Regions from separate parts of the Thalassospira sp. UBA848 genome, predicted to be linked through region 1. Evidence: riboswitches for the same ligand, from Rfam matches in the RefSeq annotation. Region 1 holds a riboswitch; each other region holds the start of a gene.
The links. Region 1 has a riboswitch for cobalamin ahead of B2R48_RS07210 (ABC transporter substrate-binding protein). Riboswitches for the same ligand answer to the same signal wherever they lie in the genome.
Positions count from the first base shown of each region.

Region 2: it holds a riboswitch for cobalamin, as region 1 does, so the genes downstream of both, B2R48_RS00705 (DUF4198 domain-containing protein) here and B2R48_RS07210 (ABC transporter substrate-binding protein) in region 1, are expected to answer to the same signal.
Region 3: it holds a riboswitch for cobalamin, as region 1 does, so the genes downstream of both, cobU (bifunctional adenosylcobinamide kinase/adenosylcobinamide-phosphate guanylyltransferase) here and B2R48_RS07210 (ABC transporter substrate-binding protein) in region 1, are expected to answer to the same signal.

Region 1 is NZ_DBGS01000055.1:24,282-27,488, forward strand. Features, by position in the region: gene B2R48_RS07205 (glucan biosynthesis protein) at 1-1,145, opposite strand, end outside; cobalamin riboswitch at 1,318-1,519, shown strand; gene B2R48_RS07210 (ABC transporter substrate-binding protein) at 1,746-2,771, shown strand; gene B2R48_RS07215 (FecCD family ABC transporter permease) at 2,812-3,207, shown strand, end outside.
Region 2 is NZ_DBGS01000004.1:8,194-11,400, forward strand. Features, by position in the region: gene B2R48_RS00695 (glycosyl transferase family protein) at 1-662, shown strand, start outside; gene B2R48_RS00700 (DUF924 family protein) at 722-1,264, opposite strand; cobalamin riboswitch at 1,417-1,613, shown strand; gene B2R48_RS00705 (DUF4198 domain-containing protein) at 1,784-2,581, shown strand; gene cbiM (cobalt transporter CbiM) at 2,598-3,207, shown strand, end outside.
Region 3 is NZ_DBGS01000038.1:81,115-84,321, forward strand. Features, by position in the region: gene B2R48_RS05195 (histidine phosphatase family protein) at 1-147, shown strand, start outside; gene B2R48_RS05200 (hypothetical protein) at 158-811, opposite strand; cobalamin riboswitch at 1,087-1,276, shown strand; gene cobU (bifunctional adenosylcobinamide kinase/adenosylcobinamide-phosphate guanylyltransferase) at 1,335-1,874, shown strand; gene cobW (cobalamin biosynthesis protein CobW) at 1,909-2,949, shown strand; gene cobN (cobaltochelatase subunit CobN) at 3,050-3,207, shown strand, end outside.

The DNA of each region.
Region 1 (3,207 bases):
TGGATTTCATCGTCGGTTGGAATTTCGATCAACTGAACCGCGCCGTCATGCCAGTCGCCTTGCGGTTCGACCCACAGGCTGGGACGGCGGTGATAACGCACACCATCCAGATAGTTCTTCACATCGCGATCACGCTGCATCAGGCCAAAACCACGCGGGTTGTTATCACCAAATGCCGAAGCACGGATGGTTTCCGGGTTATTGAGCTGTCGCCAGATGCGTTCGCCGCTGCCGGTCCAAAGCTCCAGCCCGTCGCTGTCATGCACTTCCGGGCGCCAGTCAAAGCGGAACGATTTGTTCTGTTCGGAATACCAGAACATGCTGGTCAGCGGTGCGATGCCAAGGCGTTCGATGTCACGGCGGACAAACAGATGCTTTTCGACATCCATCGTGACCCCTTCGCCGCGATACAGCAGGAATTTATAAGCCCCGGTGATGCTGGGGCCATCCAGCAGGGCATAGACCGTCACCGGGTCTTCGGGGTTTTTGGCCGGTTCGATAAAGAATTGGCGGAAATCGGGGAATTCTTCGGGAACAGAGGTCGCGGTATTGACCGCAATCCCGCGTGCCGACAGACCATATTGGCCTTCATCCCCAATGGCGCGGAAATAGGATGCACCAAGAAATGCCGCCCAGTCCTGGGTTTTCCAGTCATCGCGCGCCTGATTTTCATGCAGGCGAAAACCGGCAAAGCCGCTATTGGCGGGCAGTTGGCGGGCGATGCTGTCTTCGGGCATGTCAAAGTAATCGGGCTTATAGATCACCTCGCGTGCCTGCCCGTTTTCCAGAAGATACATATGCACCGGTTTGGCGAAATACATACCCAGATGGAAAAAGGTCACCGGATAGGTGCCCGACCCATCAGAAAACGGCGAATGATCGCATTTGTAGTGCAGCTTGCCGTGCGTGTCGTAATCAATCCTGCCGACAATTTCCGGATTTGGTGCAACAGGGGCCTCATATGGCGATGCGGCCATGGATTTGGCGCGTGAAATCAGATTGGCAAAATCAAAGGGCTGTGCCGAACCAAGATCAAGGCCTTCGACATCTGCCAAAGCATGCTGATAGATCGACATTCCCGGCAGGATAAGTCCGGCTGCCGCGATGGATTTCAAAAAGCGTCTGCGTTCAACAGAAGTCGTCATGTTCATCACATTCCAGTGGTTTAAGCTGTCGGGAAAGCATACCCGGCAGTGTGGAGGTAATCGGGATGAAACATGGCAAATTCAAGGTCGTATCAACTGCATTTTATGCATGGAGGCGCAGCGTTAATGCCGCTGGTGGTCTGCCAATTTCCTTGACCGTGTTTTTGGTTTAATCTAACCGTGACGTGTCGGTATCCGATTTCGGATAAAGGGAATTCGAGATGAGCCGAACATGGGCTCATTAACCGAAGCTGCCCCCGCAACTGTAGGCGGAGAGCATTTTTCTGACCAATGCCACTGGGATCAACCCGGGAAGGCCAGGGAAAATGCGTTGACCCGTAAGCCAGGAGACCTGCCGACACGAAGACGACGGACCGGGCGGGGTGCCCCGGAGAATGTCGGTACGTGTCTTGGCCCAACAGTTTAGCCTAGGTTTTCTAAGCTTTAAGGCCGACATCTTCCGCCATCTCCTGACACTTTTGCCAGTCCATTGACAGCAGCAAAAATGATGTTATGTTATAACATAACATTTGATGATGTGTTGAAACTGGATCATCCAAAACGGTCCCGGATCAGCGCATCAGCAAGAGGGAAGTCAAAGTGATCAATCACGATAAACGTGTACTGGCGGTCGGGGTGTTTGCCGCTGGTCTTATTTCATCTGTTTCATTTGCGTCCGCAACCGAATATCCGCTCAGTATCGAGAACTGCGGGACTGTGCTGCAATTTGACGCGGCCCCGGAACGCGTGGTGTCGCTGGGCCAAAGCACGACCGAAATTCTTTATTCGCTGGGCCTGGCCGATAAGGTCAAGGGTACCGGTGTCTGGTTCGGCCCGGTGATGGATGAATTCAAGGACGTCAACGCATCTGTGCCGCGCCTGGCCGACAATGATCCGGGGTTCGAAACCGTTGTCGCGCAAAAGCCGCAACTGGTTGCCACCCAGTATCAGTGGCATGTCGGGCCCAAGGGCACCGTCGGCACCACCGAACAGTTCAACGAACTGTCCATTCCCGTCTACACAGCACCTGCCGATTGTGTGGGCAAGGACAATGCCGGTGGCGGTGACGGGGTGCGTCACGAAGGATTCACCATGGATCTGATTTATCGCGAGATTGCCGATCTGGCGCAGATTTTTGATGTCGAAGATCGCGGTGAAGAACTGATTGCCACCTTGAAGGAACGTCAGGCGAACTCATTGGAACGTGTGACGGCAAGCGGCCATGACAATGTTTCTGCCGTCTTCTGGTTTTCCAGCCCCGAAATCAACAGTGATCCCTATGTGGCGGGCAAAAACGGCGCGGCGGGCTATATCGCGGGCAAACTTGGTGTTCGTAACATCATTGACAGCAATGAAGAATGGCCGACCGTTGGCTGGGAAACCATCGCGCGCGCCAACCCTGATATCATCGTGATTGGTAAAATGGGACGTCGGCGTTTTCCGGCCGATGACTGGCAGGTCAAGATGGACTTCCTGAAAACTGATCCGGTCGCAAGTCAGATGAAGGCGGTGCGCAATGGTAATATCGTGGTGATGGACGCCCAGTCGATGGATCCGACCATTCGCCTGATCAATGGTATTGAAACACTTGCCGAAGCCGTCGAACGACTAAGTGCTTCGAACTGACCTGCACTGCCAAAGGCGCCTGATATGCCCGGAGAATTCAATGTTTGAAACATCGCCAGTTCAGCAGCCGGTTCAGCCACCCGGGCAATCGCTGGCGGGTCGGGCATATCTTATGCGGGCCGGTGTCAGTATTGGTGCTTTGGTTTTGCTTGTTGGCGTCATCGCGATGGCGGCAGCCAAGGGGGAAACACACATTCCCCTTGGCACCGTGCTTCAGACCATTGCCAATCATCTTTGGCAGGCGGGCTATGACGTTGATCCGATTGATGCCGGGATCATCTGGAATTACCGGATATCGCGTGCGATGGTGGCGGCGGCCTGCGGCGCATCCCTTGCGCTATCGGGCGCTGTTTTGCAGGCGCTTTTGCGCAATAGTCTGGCGGATCCCTACTTACTGGGCATTTCGGCCGGGGCATCGACCGGTGCGGTCAGTGTC
Region 2 (3,207 bases), on a different contig from region 1:
CGATCCTGATGCATGGCTACAATTCGCACCTTGTAAATGGCGTCGGCACAGAAGCCGCCATCAAGGCTCTGAAATTGCCAATTGCCATGTCTGCAGAGGAAGCACGGTCGGATATCGCATCCAAGGGCTTTGCATATTTGCCGTTACGCCATATGCATCCGAAACTGCAGGAACTGATTGGTTTGCGCCCATTGCTTGGTCTGCGCAGTCCGGTTAATACCCTTCTTCGGTTGTTAAACCCGCTGCAAGCACGTTCTGCGTTTCTTGGCGTGTTTCACCCGGCGTTTCTCGACGTTCATCGCGAAACCGGCAGGCTGCTTGAATTGCCGCGCATTGGCGTGATCAAGGGTGGCGGCGGCGAGGCGGAAAGAACGCCTTACAAGCATGTCGATTTGCGCATGCTTGATAATGGCGAACTCAATGATGTTCGCTGGCCTGCATTGTTGTCTAAACCCGCAAAAGATGATGAAGACCAAAGCCCGGTATCGCTTAAACACTTCCTTGGTGTTTGGCGTGGCGATGTCGAAGACATCCCTGCAGAGGCCAAAATCAAAGGCAGCGCAGCTATGGCAGCCTTCCTTGCCGGTAAGGCGGATTATATGGATGAGGCAGAAAGCCTTGTTCAAGACTGGTGGGATAATCGCGACCGGGACGTCGGGTGATGTTCTGCGCTTAGGTGACAGCAGATGAAAGGGACGGGAACCCGTCCCTTTTTTTATGCTTAGAAGGATGACCCGGGCTCTTTCAGAAACGCCAGTTCCTCAGGCGTCGATTGGCGGTCCAATATCTCATTACGATGCGGATAGCGGCCAAACCGGTCTATGATCTTTTTGTGTTTCAGCTCGAACTCATAATTGGTTTCAAGCCCCGGCTGCGAAAACAGATCAACCGCCACTTCGTGGATGATCTCGGATTCTGAATGCATATAGGGCATATACAGGAATGCTTGTTCCTGCGGTGTCACGAGTTTGCGATCCAGTCCCAGTGAAACGGCTTCTTGTGCCAGAACCAGTGCCATTGGGTCGGTGGCAAAGGATTGCGGTTGATCGCGGTACATATTGCGCGAAAACTGATCAAGAACGATGATCTCGGCCAAACGGCCATGCGGCGTTTTTCGCCAGGTAAAAAGCTCGCCTGTGCACGCTGCTGCGTGAAAATCGGAAAAGCGTTCGGTGATATGGCGATCAAGGGAAGTATCCTTGATAAACCACTGTTTTTCTTCAAGTTCCTTGAACCAGAAAACAAGAACTGTTTCAGGTGTCATAATGTTTTCGCCCGTCGTGTTTGAGGCATTCTTTGCCTGCTGGTAAAGGTGCGAACGATCTTTGCGTAGCCCCCAGATAACGTCAAGCCATTGGCCCAAAAGTTTGTTGTTCAGCAACGGGGCAAATAGTTGACAGCAATCCGTCGCGCGTGGATTATGAAACGGTCTTTGGTGTTGATCAGAATGGATCAACTTAAAAGGGAACGTGGTGCGTCACGCATGACAAAGCCACGGCTGCCCCCGCAACTGTAAGCGGTCAGAGCACTGCATATGCCACTGGTACAAGCCGGGAAGGCGCAGTGTTTTTAAAGCCGCGAGCCAGGAGACCTGCCTTTGACTGCCGGGTGTTTATGGCCCGGTATAAAACTGTTGGACGCCGGGGTGAGCGTCAGGTTGCAGGGGTACACACGGTCTTAACAAGATCCGCAATCTTGCTTCCAGCCATCCTATCGTTCTTTGTCCTGACCCTGCGCGTTGGGCCGTTGGCTTGCGTGCATCGTTTGAGAAAGAGACGATTACATGTTGAAGACCCTTGGCAGGCTTGTCATTGCAAGCACCTGCGTGATGTCGGCCATATTGCCGGCGCATGCTCATTTTCAATTGGCCTATACGCCGGAAGTGAATGTTAGCAGGGCGGGCGACCAGCCCGTTAAACTGATTTTCTGGCATCCGTTTGAAAATGGTCATGTCATGGATATGGCAGAGCCGTTGGATTTTTATGCGGTTAATCGCGGCAAGAAAATTGATTTAAAATCAACGCTTTCGCCGATCACCTTTACCGGAAGCGCGAATTCGGCAGCCGCCTTTGACGGTGTGCTGACGCTTCGGCGCAGCGGTGACTATGTGATGGTTGTCGTTCCAGCACCGTATTATGAAGAAAGCGAAGATATCTTCATCCAGCAAATCACAAAATCCTATGTCAGCCGCAACGAAATCCCGACAGACTGGATGGAACCGCAAGGGCTGAAAACCGAGATTCTGCCGCTTAATCGGCCAACCAATATCATTGCAGGTTCAACCTTCACTGGTCGCGTTCTCAGCAACGGGAAACCGTTGGCGGGTGTAGAGGTTGAAGTCGAATACATGGCGGCTGAACCCGACATGGCCAGCAATACGCCCCAGGCACCAACCGCATCGCCAATGCCTGGTGGTGCCGTGGTCGCACTTTCCGATAAAAACGGGTATTTCACATTCGGCGTTCCAAAAGCGGGCTTTTGGGGGTTCGCAGCACTTGGCAGCGGCCCTGACAAAAAATTTCAGGGTAAAGAGCTTTCACAGGATGCAGTCCTGTGGGTTCGCGCCTATGATGTGAAATAGGCGAGGGGCAGAACAGATGCATATTGTGGATGGTGCGCTGGCACCGGAAGTTTTGATTGGTGGGGGTGTTCTTGCAGTGGCCGGGCTTGGCTTGGGACTGCGGAAACTTCCAATTGATAAAATCCCGGCAACCGGGGTTTTGTCGGCAACATTCTTTGTTGCGTCGCTTATTCATGTGCCAGTTGGGCCCTCCAGTGTGCACCTCATCATGAGTGGTCTTGCCGGGCTGGTGCTGGGCTGGGCCGCGTTTCCAGCACTTTTCGTTGGTCTGTTACTGCAAGCGATATTCTTTGGCTTTGGCGGTTTGACGGTACTTGGCGTCAATACGGTGAATATCGCATTTCCCGCTGTGTTGGCAGGGCTCCTGTTCCGGGGGATGGTTGCACGTGTTCCGCCGGTCCCAGCGGCTGTGTTCGGTGGGGTGGCTGGTGCGTTCTCAATCGCACTCACGACCCTTTTTGTCGCAATTTCCCTGGGGCTTAGCGGGGATGCATTTATCCCGGCGGCTAAACTGGTATTCTTTGCCCATATCCCGATCATGATCGTTGAAGGCCTTGTCTCTGCGGCTTCTGTCTATCTTATTGCCAAGGTCAAACCGGCCCTGTTGCAACCTGCAGATCCCGTTG
Region 3 (3,207 bases), on a different contig from region 1:
CGCGCCATATTGGCCAATGCCTTGGGCTTGTCGCTTGAAACGGCATTGGCCTTTCATGTCGATACGTTGGGTTTGACCAAACTTGAATTCATCGACGATGTCGACGAACCCGGCTGGCGTGTGACCGCGGTCAATCAGCGATTTTAAGGTTTCGTCCCTATGCGGATGCGAGTTCGATGTCCGATGCCATGTCATCGAGCGCGTGTTCAGCCAGATAGCGGTCCACCATATCCGGCTCAAGGTCATGGTTTTCGCAAATATCGAATACATCGCGCAGATAGGCCTGATAATACGGGACAGGTCGGCTGCGTGATTTGGCCCGCAATTTGGCGACATTCGGGAAATCCGCCGCAAAGGATGCGCTTTCGATTGCCTGAATGATGGTGTCGTCAATGATGGCAGCTGGCATACCGCAATAGGTTTTGCCACAGGCAGACAGCATCTTGCTGGCAGTCGGAACGGAAATGCCCGGCTGCGCAAGCAATTCGTTCAATTCATCGTTCCCGAAGTCGGAAATCGACATCAGCGTTACAAGCGTCGGCATATCGCGAACAAGCAGCGATAATGCGTTCACGCGAATGCCGCGTTCATGGGACCAGATGATGGAGGCGATCACCCCCTTCGAGGCATCCTGAGCAAAAATTTCCCGAACGTCGCGCCGTGCCAGCGTGATTTCGCCCTCAATCGCATATTCTTCCAGGAAGTCCTGAAAGGATCTGTCCGGACTGTTCAGGCGACCAAGCAATCCCAGCCACATGTCCTTGCGAGAGGAAGTGGTCCAGGTTGGCGCAGTCGACTGTCGGATTTTCAATAGGTGAGACCGTATAGCCATTTGTGCTCACAAACTTCCAGATTACCCCAAGAGTTTTGGCGCAGATTTTTCTGCTGCCAGCCGGGTGCTTGTTCTTTTGTTCCCGGTTTTGCGCGAGATTGCGGATTTTTCCGTCTGTAGTTTCAGCGCGACGTCTTGATGTTGTCTGAAATGGTAGGGGCCCTCAAGCAGACAATTCTTACAAATACTGACCTTCCGGTTAGGTCGTGTGTATCAGACAGCTTGAAGGGCCGAGATTGACCTTTGGCATTTATGGCAAACCTGCTAGGTTCGGCGCACCGTTCGGTGATGGGAAATCGGTGCAAGGCCGATGCTGCCCCCGCAACTGTATCGGGTTGGGCGATCCGGGTCGGCGCGTGGCGCCAGACCAGCCACCGGGCAACCGGGAAGGCGGACCGCTTTCATGCCCGCAGCCAGGAAACCTGCCGAAGGTGTCACTATTCTTTAGAAGGTGGCGACGCAATCGGGCCTCGGTGGGAGGCCATGGCGAGGAATAAACGGGATGACCCAGATTTTACCCCCTGACGGCCCCTCTGGCGGGACGCATCTGATCCTTGGTGGGGCGCGATCCGGCAAAAGCCGGTTTGCCGAAAACATTATCAATCACGCAGGTGGTGGCACATATATCGCAACCGGGCGGGCCTGGGATGATGAAATGGCCAACCGCATCGATCTTCACAAACAATCGCGCGGCGATCTCTGGCAGACAGTGGAAGAACCGCTTGAACTCTGCGCTGCCTTACAGACCTGTAATGTCACGGGTGGCAAACCGGTTCTGGTCGATTGCCTGACCTTGTGGCTGACCAATCTCATGCTCGAAGACCGCGATATTGACGCCGAGACTGAGGCCCTTTGCGATCTGGTGCCGAAACTTGTTGTGCCGGTGCTTCTGGTCTCAAACGAGGTCGGCTTTGGCATCGTGCCGGAAAATGCGATGGCACGGGCCTTTCGGGATCATGCCGGGCGCCTGCATCAACGCATCGCCGAACTGGCCGACAAGGTGACCCTTGTGGTGGCCGGCATACCGATGCAGGTCAAATAGCAACATAAAGAATTGAATTTTAAGGACTTTACAAATGGCACAATTGGGCAAAATCCCCGCAACCGTCATTACCGGTTTTCTGGGGGCAGGCAAAACAACGATGATCCGCAACATGCTGGAAAATGCTGATGGCAAACGCATTGCGCTGATTATCAATGAGTTTGGCGATCTCGGTGTGGATCGCGGCATCATCAATGGCTGCGGTATCGAAGGTTGCGAAGAAGATGATGTGGTTGAACTGGCCAATGGCTGCATCTGCTGCACGGTGGCAGATGACTTTCTGCCAACCATCCAGAACCTGATTGATCGTGAAACACCACCTGACCATATCGTTATCGAAACATCTGGCCTTGCCCTGCCAAAACCCTTGGTAAAGGCGTTTAACTGGCCCGAAGTCCGGTCGCGTGTGACGGTTGATGGTGTGGTAGCCGTTCTTGATGGTGCAGCGTTGCGCGATGGTCTTTTTGCCCATGATCATCACGCGGTACAGGCCCAGCGCGAAGCCGATGACAATCTGGATCATGAAAGCCCGCTTGAGGAACTGTTCGAAGAACAACTTCACTGTGCGGATATGGTGGTTCTGAACAAGACGGACCTTCTGACCGATGCTGAACGCAGCAAGGTCGAAGCCGATATCCGTGCAGAATTGAAAAAGCCGTCGGTCAAGATTATCGCAACTGACCATTCACGGGTGGAAAATGCCATCCTGCTGGGTCTGGGGGCTGCTGCCGAGGATGACCTTGATAGCCGACCGAGCCATCATGACGATGGTCACGAACACGACCATGACGATTTCGACAGTTTCGTTGTCTCGCTTGATGCGATCAGCGATCCGGCGACGCTTGAGAAGCGCCTGATTGATGTTGTGCGCCAATTTGATGTTTTGCGGATCAAGGGATTCCTGGATGTGCCGGGCAAACCGATGCGCCATGTGGTTCAGGGGGTTGGCGAACGTTTCCAGCGCTATTTCGACCGTCCGTGGGCGGATGGCGAAACCCGCCGTTCCGAACTGGTCGTGATTGGTCTGCATGGTCTGGACCGTGCAGCGATTGAAGCCGCCATCAAGGCCGCCTGAATCCATTCGACCTGATGAAACTTGGCTGAGACCGGATGGATTTTTACATCCGGTCTTGGTCGCCTTTTCGACGTAACGACGCAAGAATACGGATCCCCAAATGCATCTATTGGCAGCCCAGCCCGGAATGGTCACGGATGGCAGCGAGGCCGTCGACCTTGGACAGCAACCCGGCGATGTGGTGATCCTGTCTGCGGCCGAGTCTGAGCTGGCCTGCCTTGCCGGGGCACAAGGGCGTCTAGTGGATGCATTCGGCGA